DNA from 4 places in the Anaeromicrobium sediminis genome. Region 1 is predicted to be linked to each of the others. Evidence: a T-box and tRNA genes for the amino acid it is inferred to sense, from the RefSeq annotation. Region 1 holds a T-box; the other regions hold tRNA genes.
What was found. The T-box of region 1 lies ahead of leuS (leucine--tRNA ligase). A T-box ahead of a tRNA ligase gene usually reads a tRNA of that ligase, here a tRNA-Leu.

Region 1 (3,223 bases):
TTTCTCTCTTAGCCTTTTTGCCACATTTTGGACAAGAAGTATACATAAAGCTTTCGCTTGTAGTAAGTGGAGATTTTCCTTTACCAGAAAATACTACATCCGTTGGAAGTTCTAATGGTAAGTCCTTTTCTTCTACAGGCACTGTACCACAGTCATCACAATATACTACAGGAATAGGCGTTCCCCAATATCTTTGTCTAGAGATTAACCAATCTCTAAGTCTAAAGTTGATAGTTTTCTTCCCTAGGCCTTCTTCTTCTAGGAAGTTTACCATCTTCTCTATTCCTTCTTTACTATCTGTACCATTAAAGTCTCCAGAATTTATCATTATCCCTTCCCCAGTATAGGCACATTCCATGTTTTCATCTAGTTTCATATCCTTAGGTTCTATTACAGGAATTATATCAAGATTATATTTCTTTGCAAATTCAAAATCCCTTTCGTCATGGGCAGGTACTGCCATAATAGCACCAGTACCATAATCCATAAGTACATAGTTTGCTATGTATATTGGAATTTTCTTACCATTAACAGGGTTAATAGCATATCTTCCTAGGAAAACTCCCTCTTTTTCTACTGTTGTAGACGTTCTTTCAATTTCAGACATATGTTGTAATTTTTCTTTGAATTTAGTTACAGACTCTTCATTCTCAGTTCCTTTTGCTAACTTTTGAACATATGGATGTTCTGGAGCTAAAACCATATATGTTACTCCACAAATAGTATCTGGTCTAGTAGTAAATATATCTAATTTTTCCTCAAACCCATCAATATTAAAGGACATTTCTGCTCCAGTACTCTTACCAATCCAATTTTTTTGCATTATTTTAACTTTTTCTGGCCATCCCTTTAATTTTTCTATATCCTCTAATAATTCATCTGCATAATCTGTTATTTTAAAATACCATTGACTTAAATCCTTTTTACCTACTGCCGTATCACATCTCTCACATAGGCCACCAACAACCTGTTCATTGGCAAGAACTGTTTCACATGATGGACACCAATTTACAGGATATTTTTTCTTATATGCTAGTCCATTTTTATACATTTGTAAGAAAATCCATTGAGTCCATTTGTAGTAATCTGGATGACAAGTAGCTACTTCCCTATTCCAGTCATAACTTATGCCTAATTCTTTTAATTGATTTCTCATCTCTTCAATATTTTCCCAAGTCCATTTGTTAGGATGTATTCCATGCTTAATGGCAGCATTTTCTGCTGGAAGACCAAAGGAATCCCATCCCATAGGATGAAGAACATTATAGCCTTTCATTTTTTTAAATCTAGCTAACACATCACCTATAGAATAATTTCTAACATGTCCCATATGTAACTTTCCTGATGGATAAGGAAACATTTCTAAAACATAATATTTTTCTTTTTCTGTATCATTCTTTGTCTCAAAGGCATTATCCTTATCCCATGAGCTCTGCCATTTTTTTTCAATTGTACTAAAATCATACCTAGACATAAAACTCCTCCTAATTTTCTTCTAATTTGTTTATTTACAAAAAAAAGTACCAAAAATACTTCTCATCCACCTAGTAGGGACGAGAAATACCCGCGGTACCACCCTAATTGACATGTCCATGTCCTCTTTAATAGTTTTATAAAGGTAACTAACCTATTTATTTCCATGAGGCAAGTTCAAATTTTCCTTCTACCGATTCACACCAACCATCGATTCTCTGAAAAAAATCCAATTTTACTACTCCTCTATTTTACTATATTTACTTTTAATTCCACAAAATTTACTTTATTATAATTTGTTTTTTAGAAGTTGTCAAGGCATATATCCTTAGCATCTTTCCATACTCTTTCCACTCCATAAAAAGCTCTCTCATCTTCTGTAAAGACATGAACAACCACATCTATATAGTCTAGTAATATCCATTTACCATCCCTATAACCTTCCTTATGACCTAATAAAACTGCTTTTTCTTTCAGTGATTTTTCTATTTCATCAGCAATAGCCTTTACTTGTCTTGTGGATTTTCCATGGGCTATAATAAAAAAATCCGCAATATTAGATACATTATTTATATCTAAAATCCTAATATCTAATCCCTTCTTTTCATCGATTGCCTTTATTATGATTTTTACCGTTTCCATAGTATTATTTATCATAAAATCCTCCTAGCTACAATATGTTTGTTAAAGCATAAATATATATGGAATAAATGTTAAATAAGGTAATTTCTAGACCTGCTGAAAAACTCTTTTAATAAGTAAAAATACATCCTTATTTATTATTAGTCAATCTTTTGAAATAATAGAACAGGTTTATCCTATAAACTTAATATTAATTAACTTTATTCTTTTTATCATTTCCCTTATTATTATATTTATCTTTACTTCTAAATTCTATAACATTAACTATTATATAGTTAATTAATATTAATATCAATCCTAAGCCTACTAATTTATTTGCTATCCTATTCATGTTAAAAAAATAAAATGTCATTCTAGAATGACATTTTATTTTTTACTTCCTATCGATTATACACAAGTCTATTTACTAGTTCTTTTACCCCGTCTAAATCAGGTATAAAATAACTAACGCCATTTATGGTTTTCACATCACCAGGTATTGTAGTCATTTGGATGGATCCTAAATCAAAATCCTTAGCCATTATAGCTAAATATGTCATAGTAGATAAGGGCATATCCGTATCCACATAAGAACTGAAAGTCTTTATAAGCCTTGGAAATTTAACTATAATACTAGGTGATTTAACCTTTTTTATAATTGCATTAATAAACATTTGCTGTGCTTGTATTCTTCCTAAATCTTGATTTTTATACCCTTTTCTAAATCTAACAAATTGCATAGCCTTATCTCCATCTAGTACCTGCTTACCCTTTTTTATATTTATTCTTAAAGGAGGATCTGCATAAGGATCATAATACTTCATGTTCATAGGAACATCCACTTCTATTCCTCCTAATGTATCTACTACCTTTCCTAATCCTTCATAATTTATCTTTACATAGTAATCTATAGGAACACCTAATAAATCCTTTACAGCTTTCTTTGTAAGTTCCATACCTCCATAGACATGGGCATGATTTATTTTATCTTTTTTACTTCTTCCTCTTATTACAACTCTTGAATCTCTAGGTATAGATATGACGCTTATTTCTTTCGTATCCGTATCAATAGAAGCTAACATCATAGTGTCAGTTCTGGCCTTTTGTGAATTTTTTAAATTTTTAGCAT
Region 2 (3,223 bases), 580 kb from region 1:
CATAAATGGCACAACAAAAAACAACTTTAATGTCACAGCTATGATAGCTGATAAAACGCCTAATCCCGGTATAGTATGTGTCATTCCTCTATGGTGTTTTAAATATAAAAAATCGTCTTTTATTCTAGCCACTACATCTATATCAGGTATAACAGACCCTATTACGCATCCAATTACTAATGGATTAGTTATATCCATTGTATTTTGAGCAAAAGAGCCTATACCCAATCCAATTATGGCATGAGTTAATGGATCCATTACAATTCCCCCTTCATTATTTTCATATTATCATACACTATATTAGTTTACCATAATTTTTGTGCAGTATCAAACTTCAAAAGATACCATTTGAATCGTTTTCCTCTTTATGTTATACTGATATAATGTATAGGTAGAAATAGTGGAATTAACAGACGCGACGGGCCCAAAATTGTTTGCGTCTGTTTTTTAGTTCTCATAAAGTCAAAATAGACATTTTTACCCATTTATTGAACTTCAGTACCAACTGATTTTTTGTTTAATTACAGAATAATTCGGAGGTACTTTTTTTATGGGCAAAACAACAATTATAAGGAGTACAAAGAAGCAAACAGAGGGAACAATTCATATTAATAAATTCATTCATAACTGTAAATTAAAAATCCTTAGACCAAAGACCTATGTTTCTAACTTTCTAGATAGGAACTTTAAAAATATTAGTGTAATATATAATAATATTGGGAATTATTTTACTATAGCATTTGAGGTAGTAACACAATAAAGTGAAAATATATCTATTTTGTAATACATGATACTTGTCATGTTATTGCCCAATTTATGGATTGCTTAAAATCAAAAAACATTCCATATTCTTGCAATGGAGACCACAATTTAAAATGAATAGTGTATGGAGGTTTAATATGGAAAATAAACAATTTAACAAATCAAGAGTAGTAAAATCTAGACCTCATCCAATATTGGCAGGCTTTATAGACTTTTACATGGTAAATCTAGTAATAGGATCAGTTGTATCGATATTTAATACCATTACAGGTATAAATATTTATTATGAAATGAATATTACTGGTGCAGTAATTCTTACGGTATTAATACTAGGTGGAGTAATAACGTATTACCTATTCTATTCGAAAAAAGTTATGTTTTTAAGTTTTGGTGAGTTTTTGACTGGACGCAGAATCGAAAGAAATATAAAAGTATGGACTAACCCATTTAATTGCAATAGGCTTGGGATATTTGTGGTGATTATAATAAATATGATAATGTTTGCGAATGAATGGGATAGTATAAGCCGGGGTTATATATACACATTTACAGGACTCATAGGGAAGTTAATAAGAATTGCCATCAAAGCCTATGCATTGAAAGAGTTCAGCAATAGAAATTTAAATGGATTAATCATACTAATCATAATTTCACTATTATCAATTATTGGTTTTCAAAGTCAAGGTGTTTTCCCTGATGAAATGAAAAAATTCGGAACATATTTTAGTTTAGTAATAGCTGCTTTTTATACTGTGATTTACATTATATATACTTTAATTTTTAAGAAACAGCAAATTCAATAATATATCACCAGCCAATGCTCAAAAACTTAGGGTCTGTGAATGTTTCACAATCTTATTGTGTTACTTTTCAATTTTTAACAGATTTTACCCACCAAAGAATGTATACTGTAAATTCCTTTGAATAGATTTACATCCGAGTTTAAACGTAGTAACACTAAAAGTACATAACGGATTATTCCTTACCAATCTACATATGAACTTCATATACTTTCTGACAATATTGTTTAACAAATATGCTCTTGCTTGACGTGCTTAAACGTCTAGAAATATTAACTGACTTAATTATCAAAGACTTTATTGACATTCTATGGTAAAAGTGCTATTATATTTGTTATCAGCAGATAATCCGTTTGGTGTATTTGGTGAAAATCCATAGTGACCAACGTGTGAAATGTAGTAGATAGGCCGAAATGGTGGAATTGGCAGACGCGACGGACTCAAAATCCGTTGATGGAAACATCGTGAGGGTTCGAGTCCCTCTTTCGGCACCATTGAATAAGCTAGGGTTTAGTACCCTAGCTTATTTTATTTTTATGAAATTTTCTTCTAACCTTCTAACCATTCTTCTAACGGACTAAAACCTTATTGGACCTCTCTTTGTTTATTTCCAATAAAAAAAGAACCTTATTGGTCCTCTCTTTATTTAATCTCTCCGTTTATCCTATTTAAAATTAAAATAACTTATTAAAAGCCACTAACACATGGAACGCATAATGTAGATAATCGTCAACTGATTATTCCACCTAACGAGCTTGCTATATTGCGACGTCCCACATGGGTCTAGTGGAATGTCTGAAAATAGTATGTTAGATGACGGTCTTAACAGCTTTTCATATTATTTATTTACCCAAAATCCATATTTTTCAATAGCTTCTTCCCTATTATCTAATGCATATTGAATAAGTTCAACTAATTTCTCATCTATCATATTACTTTTAATGCTTGATACTCTAATATAACTTTCAATCACAAGATCATATTCATCAAAATAATATCCATTTTTAGTTAGTATCAGATGTAGTTTTTTCAAATTGGATGCAAGAGATTCAACAGACCCATCTACATTGTTCAAAAAAAGAGATACTTTCATATATTTTGCATCATTAATATCTAAGGGCTTATTTAATTTTCCATCAAACTTCTTTTCATAATCCATTTCAACGTACTGTACTGCTGCATTTTTATATGTATATGGATATTCTTTTTTTAATAACGAACTAATAAACAGTGTATACTCCTTCTCCATTCGTAAACAGGTATTCTGTCCACTCAAAACTTGAAATTCAAAATTGTCATATATTTTTCCATGTTTATACATCACATTAAAATGCATATCAATATCCTTTTTCGAATACACATAAGACCAATAATTACCATAATCGAAACTATATCTTGTCTCTCCAACTATTAATTCATATTCTTCATAAGTAGTTTTGACATAATCATTGATTTTTCCAGTTGCAATTCCTTTTGATATGGGATTTCCATTATATGCATCCATTATTACTAAGATAAAGCATATCACTACTACAATAACTGTTATAACTGTTGTTGTAATAATTTTCATTGATAATTTCATTTTTTTCATAACAGGAATCTCCTTAATCTAGTCAACAATTTATTACTGCTGTCATCTAACTACTCATTTCACGAACCAG
Region 3 (3,223 bases), 570 kb from region 1:
ACATATCTTCTTTTGTAAGACCCTGTATTTAAATTAGATACTATTACTTTCATAGCTTTCTTTCCAGAAGAAGAATGTATAAAGTCACCATTTCCTATATATATACCGACATGATTTATCGTGCCTGCGCTTCCTTTGAAAAATACTAAATCTCCAGGAAGTAATTGACCTTTTGATACAGGTGTACCTACAGTTGCCTGAGACCTTGATACTCTAGGTAATTTAATCCCCAATTGCTTGTACACATAATAAGTAAAACCAGAACAATCAAATGAATTCGGACCTGTGGCTCCCCATACATATCTTTTACCCATTTTGCCTTTAGCTATGTTTACCACACTTAAAGCTCTACTACTTGCCGCCCCTCTAGAGGTAGTTGTTTTACTTACAACATCAATTAGACTTTTATGAGTCCACCCTTCACTTCCATTTGCAAGTACTATATTATACCAATCACTTTCATATCCCATAATTGATACTTCTTGAGAGTTTACTTTGGCAATTACATTAGCTTCTTTATTAGCTTTTTCTCTAATATTAACACTGTTTCCTTTTATAAATCCCTTAGGATAGTTAGATTGTACTTTAACGTAGTTTTTATTTAGCCACCCTTGTACATTATCTAATTCTACTTTTAGCCAATCCTCTTTTGATTCTACAATTAAAACTTCTGTGTTCTCTTTAATAGTCTTTATAATTGACCCTTTCATATTAGGTTCTTTTCTAAAATTCACATTAGATGTAGCTACTCCCTTTTTATAATTATCATTGGAACCATCTACAACTATATAGTCTCCGTATATCCATCCTGTCTTATCATTTGCTTGTACCTTATACCAATTCTTATTATTTTCTAAAACGTCCACATAAGAACCTAGTTTAATAGTACTTACAACTTTAGAATTCAAATCTGTAGCATTTCTTATATTTACATTGTCTCCTATAATTATCCCTTTATCTAAACCTTCTACAGTTATAGGTATTAACAGAATAGATGTAGCAGCTAAGGTTATTACGGCCTTTTTACACCTTCTTAATATACTCACTTATTTTATCCTCCTAGCAGTTTATCAACTGGTTTATTTTTACAAAAAAGTATTTTTTTGTCTTTTTCCTTCATATTGCAATGTAGACTACTCTTTAGAGTAGTCTATATGTAATTTTGGTGCGGATGGCGGGATTTGAACCCGCACGCCCTGTGAGCACTGCCCCCTCAAGACAGCGTGTCTGCCTGTTCCACCACATCCACATATTAAATTTTATGTCAGTTCAATTATATAATTTTTAAAATTCAATGTCAATATATTAACATTGTTCAAATGTAAGTTGTCACATATTAATTTATTGCGAAGGATATAGGGGAATGTTTCCCCTATATTACCTTATGGTTTTATATTCACAATTTTAAATAACTTCTTTAATTAGATCAATTCTCTATATACCACTTGTTAATATTATTATATATATTAAATAGGTTTGGTGATAAACTTCCCTTTATTTTTTTTGAACTAATTATAGCTTTATTTCTTATAAAAAGGCTTATATAAGACATATCATTCATATATATATCTGTAATTTCCTTTCTAATAACTTCCCTGTCTAGCTCATTAGCTACACCAGGTAGTTTGCTTGTAAGTACATTTAACTCTTCATTTTTATAAGAGAAAAAAGGGTTTTGGCTAGAATTTAACAAGAAATCAGTACTTAAACTTTCTTTCAAATCCACACCCATTAAAACCATATCATAGTCTGACATTTTTATTCTTTTCATATATTCATCCCAATTAACTACTTGAACATTAACATCAATACCTATTTGTGCTAAATCATTTAATATATATTTAGCAGATTTTACTCTTTCATCACTATCATTCACTAATAAGTTCAACTTTATTCTATTGTTAGTCTCCATATTAGCCAAATACTTAAAAGCCTCCACCGTATCTTTAGGGTCCTTTTTATTATTTCCCAGGTCATACTTTACAAAGGGGTAATTGAGTATTGTTCCATGGCCTAAATATATATCATCAATTATTTTAGTTCTATCAATTCCATAGTAAATAGCTTTTCTTAAGTTTATGTCTCTTAATTTTTCATCATTTAAATTTATATTGATAAATTCAAGCTCCAGAGTAGAAAATTCATGAATAATAAGATTTTCATCTTCTTTATATTTATCCCAATCATAGTAATCGGCTTCTACAACATGAACTTCCTCAGATTGCAGCAATGATAATGCCGCTGCGTCTGTTGGAACATATATTCCTTCTATAAAATCAATATAGGGCTTTTCATTCCAATAGTCTTCTCTAGCCCTAAGTAACACTCTTTTACGCTTTTCATAAGATTCAACTTCATAAGGTCCAGTTCCTATGGGAATTATATCTAAACTAGTATATACATTTCCTATTGTTTTAAATTTGTGCTTAGGTATTATTGGAAAAATTAACTTTCTCTCATACTTATAATCAGGTTTATTTAATTTAATTTCTACAGAATAAGATCCCTTAGTATTTATACTTTTAATATTTTCAACTAAATACGCATAGGTTGATATTTCATCTCCATATATGTTTTTTTTCAGTGCATCCACTGTAAATTTAACATCATCAGAATTAAAGTTATACCCATCTTGCCATTTTATATTATTTTTTAAATTAATTATAAGAGTAGTCTCGTCTACATAATTAATATCCTCCGCTAACAATGGAGTTATGTTTAAATCCTTGTCTACTTCAAACAAACTCTCATATATTAATTTATTAAAATAATACATTGATCTACTATTATCTAATAAAGGATTTAGAGTTTTAGCTTGTACTACTGGTATTCTTAAAGTACCACCGTACTTTGAAGTGACTTTTTTCTCCTCTATAACCTTTACTTCTTCATTTTCAGTATTTTTCACCTGGCATCCTTGAAGTAAACATAAACTAATTATAAATATTATTAAAAATATGCTCTTATTAAACTTAGGCATTAATATACCTCCAAAAGTTTATTAAAAAATCTTTTTTAACTTTTTGTTTTCTATCATCCCAGGAATTCTTCCTCTTTTTGCCACAGGTTGTCCATTTACTTCTTTTATATCCATAGTCATATCTATAGCTGAAGCACCAGATATATAACTTCCAACTCCAAATGAATCTGCACCTGCTTCTGATAATAATTTGATTTTTTCTGGCTTTAATCCACCAGATACGAATATTTTCACATTTTCGAA
Region 4 (3,223 bases), 150 kb from region 1:
TTACAAATATACTAGCCGACGGAGACTTATCATTATGAAATAAACAATTAAAACTATTAGGATAGCGTAATTCCAATAACTCGCCCAAATCTATTTTTCTTATAAAATCAAAAAATTGTTCTTTAGTTTCAAACGTTATCTGATGTTTATTTCCTATATATTTTTTTAGATACTCCGTATTATGCGTTTTTATTGCATTAATAATATTCATATTATGCAAATGGGTTTTTGGGGTACAAGATACATTAGATATATTTATATCTTTTATATCTTGTACCCCTTTTCTCTCACGACTACCATTGTTGCATTTGTAAATCTTTTTTTTAAGTAATTTATTATGTAAAAGTAATCCATCAATATCTAATTTATTATCATATCCTTCAAATATTAAATTTGTGCCCCCAAAATATAACTTACTTATATTCTTACTTTTTGGATCACACTTATTAAATAAATTCATTAATGCTACTTGTACTTTTTCAGCTTCTTCATAAATAGTAAAAATTTTATTACTACAAAAAACTAACCTAAATCTATGACGCTTTTCACTATGAGAAAAAGTAGTATATCCGAATATAGGCATTATATTTAATTGCCTACATCTACTTATTTCTTCCTCAATTGTAGTCCCTTTGTCAAAATCTAGTGCAAATAATTGTTGTGAAATCCAATTTTCATCTTTACTTCCATTTAAAAAAGCAGGTCTAAAAGTACATCCTTGTACCATTAAACCTGCTAAATCGCTTATACCTATATTACATTCAGATTTCTCTAACCTTTTAACAATCTTTCCTATTTCATCTCCTTTTGGCTTACTATTATATTTCTTTTCATCTAACATACATTTAACTTTCATGTTTAAAGTCCCCCTTTTTAATCTGTAATTATAAATTTCTGCTGCATAATCTATTAGTGACTATTTAGAAACAATTTTCTCTATCATCTTCCAATTCCTTTTAAGTTTCCTAGCTCACTAGATAGTTATCATATCTTTACTTTAAATTTCTCTTTTACCGTACCTGTGTAGATATTTTTTTAATTAATGTCATATAAATCACTCCTTTCTTTAATTGTATTTTTGTTTTTAGGCATAAAAAAAAGGACTTCCACTAATTAATAATGGAATATCCTCTACTGGCTTAATTTTTTATAAAGTTTTGGATTACTTTCTTCTAAGTAAGGTCATTACCATATAATACATCTTTCTAAATCTCCTATTTGGCTATTGAATTACCTTTATTTTGACGTTTAGTTGGTTTGTAGCGTACATTTAGTAGTTGGTTATCTATAATACCTCCTAACCCTTTTTCCCATTGGGTCTTTATTAAATGCATTCCAATATGCAAAATATGTATAGTTCTCCGTATCATATATCATTTTTTGGATCAATCTCTGATAGGGCTGATTTTTTAAGGGATTAAGGATATTTTCTAAACCGTTACATTTGATCTTTATTAAATGCACTCCAACATGCAAAATATGTATAGTTCTCCCTATCATATAACATCTTTTTTGCCAATCTCTGATAGGGCTGTTTTTTTAAGGGATTAGGGATATTTTCTAAAACTTCACATACTTTGTACTTCTTATTCTTTACCACTTAGAGCCCACCCAAATTTTTAGCATGAGAGTGGATTTTACGTTAAAAATTGAATATATATGGATTTTAATTGATACTTCAATATTCATTTTCAACCTCTGTGATGGTGTGTTTTAAATGGCTTTAAGGATTTTCTAAACCTGGATATTTTACTTTTTATTTGTTTTTTTTACACCTAGCCATTATAAGCTATTTTTTTACCCGATGGTATTATGATACCTTTTGGGCATAAATTCCCTTTTATGATCATTATATAGCTTTTAAAAGGTATCTTAAAGGTAGGAATATAGATTAGAATTATTTTTATTTGTATAAATATATGGTATAAGTACTTTACAGGTAATGATAGTAGTTGTAAGATACAGTAGAAAGTAATAAATTCATTTATTTCTAATTGTAAAAATCGCTGAATATATTGAAATTACTAAGCCAGATCCCTATTAAAATAAAAAACGGACTCAAAATCCGTTGGGGGCAACTCCGTGAGGGTTCGAGTCCCTCTTTCGGCACCATTGAAATACCTAGTGTTGAGTACACTAGCTTATTTCATTTTCGTGAAATTACCTTCTAACCTTCTAACCATTCTTCTAACGGACTAAAACCTATTGCACTCGCTTTATATATTTCCAATAAAAAAAGAACCTTATTGGTTCTCTTCTTACTTAATCTCTTCATTTATATTATTTAAAGTTAAAAAATGTTTAGTTTATTGCCAATCTACTACTTCCGTATATGGATGTGTTTCAGCAAATAACTGACATTTGTAAACAAGATTTATATAATTTTCTAAATTCTCACTCCTGTATCTAATTGCCCAATCCCATGCTTCCTTCTCACACCTTTCAACCTCTGTATCAGATACGATTTGTATTACCTTCCCATTTTCAATCTTTAAAGAGCCTTTATGTCCACATACAATATGACCTAATTCATGTAGCACCCTTAATATTAATACCTCTCCATAGCTTTTAGCCCAAAGTGGTTCATTAGTGTAATTTCTCCAATAAGTCAACCTTGCATTAACAAATATATCTAAGTAATTACGATATGACTTTTGTACTATTGGATGTTCATGAAAAAAAATGTGGCTTTCAGGCGAGATTGATTCTACCAACTGAATTACTTCAAGTGGTGGTTTTATAAATTTAGAATCTAAAATATTTTTCGGAACATTAACACCTTTTGGAATTTTAATATATTGTGAAACTGTCATATTTTCTCCCTCCTTAATATTTTTAATATGATACAAGAGCAACTTTTCGTTTTATATCTCCATATATTACAATTGCATATTATCAAGCCATTATTTCTAAGCTAATTTTTCTAAAAAGAAAGCATTATCATTTTTTAATTTCTTGTTTTATCCTTCTAATGATGAAAACATAAGTATCTAAAATCTCTAAAAAAATTTCGCCTAACTATTCTTCCATAAAACTTAATGACTTTTCATCCACATATAGTGGTTTATGTAATTATTCGGGATATAAGCTTATCTTCAACCCATAAACCTATATGTTGTACATGTATAACATTACTATTATATACACATATTGTAAATTATTCAATGCGTAATAACCATTGAACTTTTACCCAACACTTTACTATCTAAAATGCTAGATACTT

Region 2: it has a tRNA-Leu gene. The T-box ahead of leuS (leucine--tRNA ligase) is inferred to sense a tRNA for this amino acid. The anticodon was not compared.
Region 3: it has a tRNA-Leu gene. The T-box ahead of leuS (leucine--tRNA ligase) is inferred to sense a tRNA for this amino acid. The anticodon was not compared.
Region 4: it has a tRNA-Leu gene. The T-box ahead of leuS (leucine--tRNA ligase) is inferred to sense a tRNA for this amino acid. The anticodon was not compared.

What each region holds. Positions count from the first base shown of each region.
Region 1 covers NZ_NIBG01000001.1:6,828-10,050, reverse strand. Annotated here, with positions in the region: gene leuS (leucine--tRNA ligase) at 1-1,474, opposite strand, end outside; T-box leader at 1,547-1,729, opposite strand; gene rsfS (ribosome silencing factor) at 1,777-2,130, opposite strand; gene CCE28_RS21910 (hypothetical protein) at 2,306-2,446, opposite strand; gene CCE28_RS00055 (LCP family protein) at 2,496-3,223, opposite strand, start outside.
Region 2 covers NZ_NIBG01000001.1:586,401-589,623, forward strand. Annotated here, with positions in the region: gene CCE28_RS02945 (metal-dependent hydrolase) at 1-258, opposite strand, end outside; gene CCE28_RS02950 (hypothetical protein) at 551-760, shown strand; gene CCE28_RS02955 (hypothetical protein) at 900-1,565, shown strand; tRNA gene CCE28_RS02960 (tRNA-Leu) at 1,970-2,056, shown strand; gene CCE28_RS02965 (YfjL-like protein) at 2,401-3,153, opposite strand.
Region 3 covers NZ_NIBG01000001.1:574,806-578,028, forward strand. Annotated here, with positions in the region: gene CCE28_RS02895 (C40 family peptidase) at 1-1,046, opposite strand, end outside; tRNA gene CCE28_RS02900 (tRNA-Leu) at 1,164-1,249, opposite strand; gene CCE28_RS02905 (ABC transporter substrate-binding protein) at 1,427-2,980, opposite strand; gene CCE28_RS02910 (nicotinate phosphoribosyltransferase) at 3,002-3,223, opposite strand, start outside.
Region 4 covers NZ_NIBG01000001.1:160,365-163,587, reverse strand. Annotated here, with positions in the region: gene CCE28_RS00800 (hypothetical protein) at 1-856, opposite strand, end outside; gene CCE28_RS21960 (hypothetical protein) at 1,439-1,600, opposite strand; tRNA gene CCE28_RS21955 (tRNA-Leu) at 2,006-2,112, shown strand; gene CCE28_RS00795 (hypothetical protein) at 2,307-2,813, opposite strand.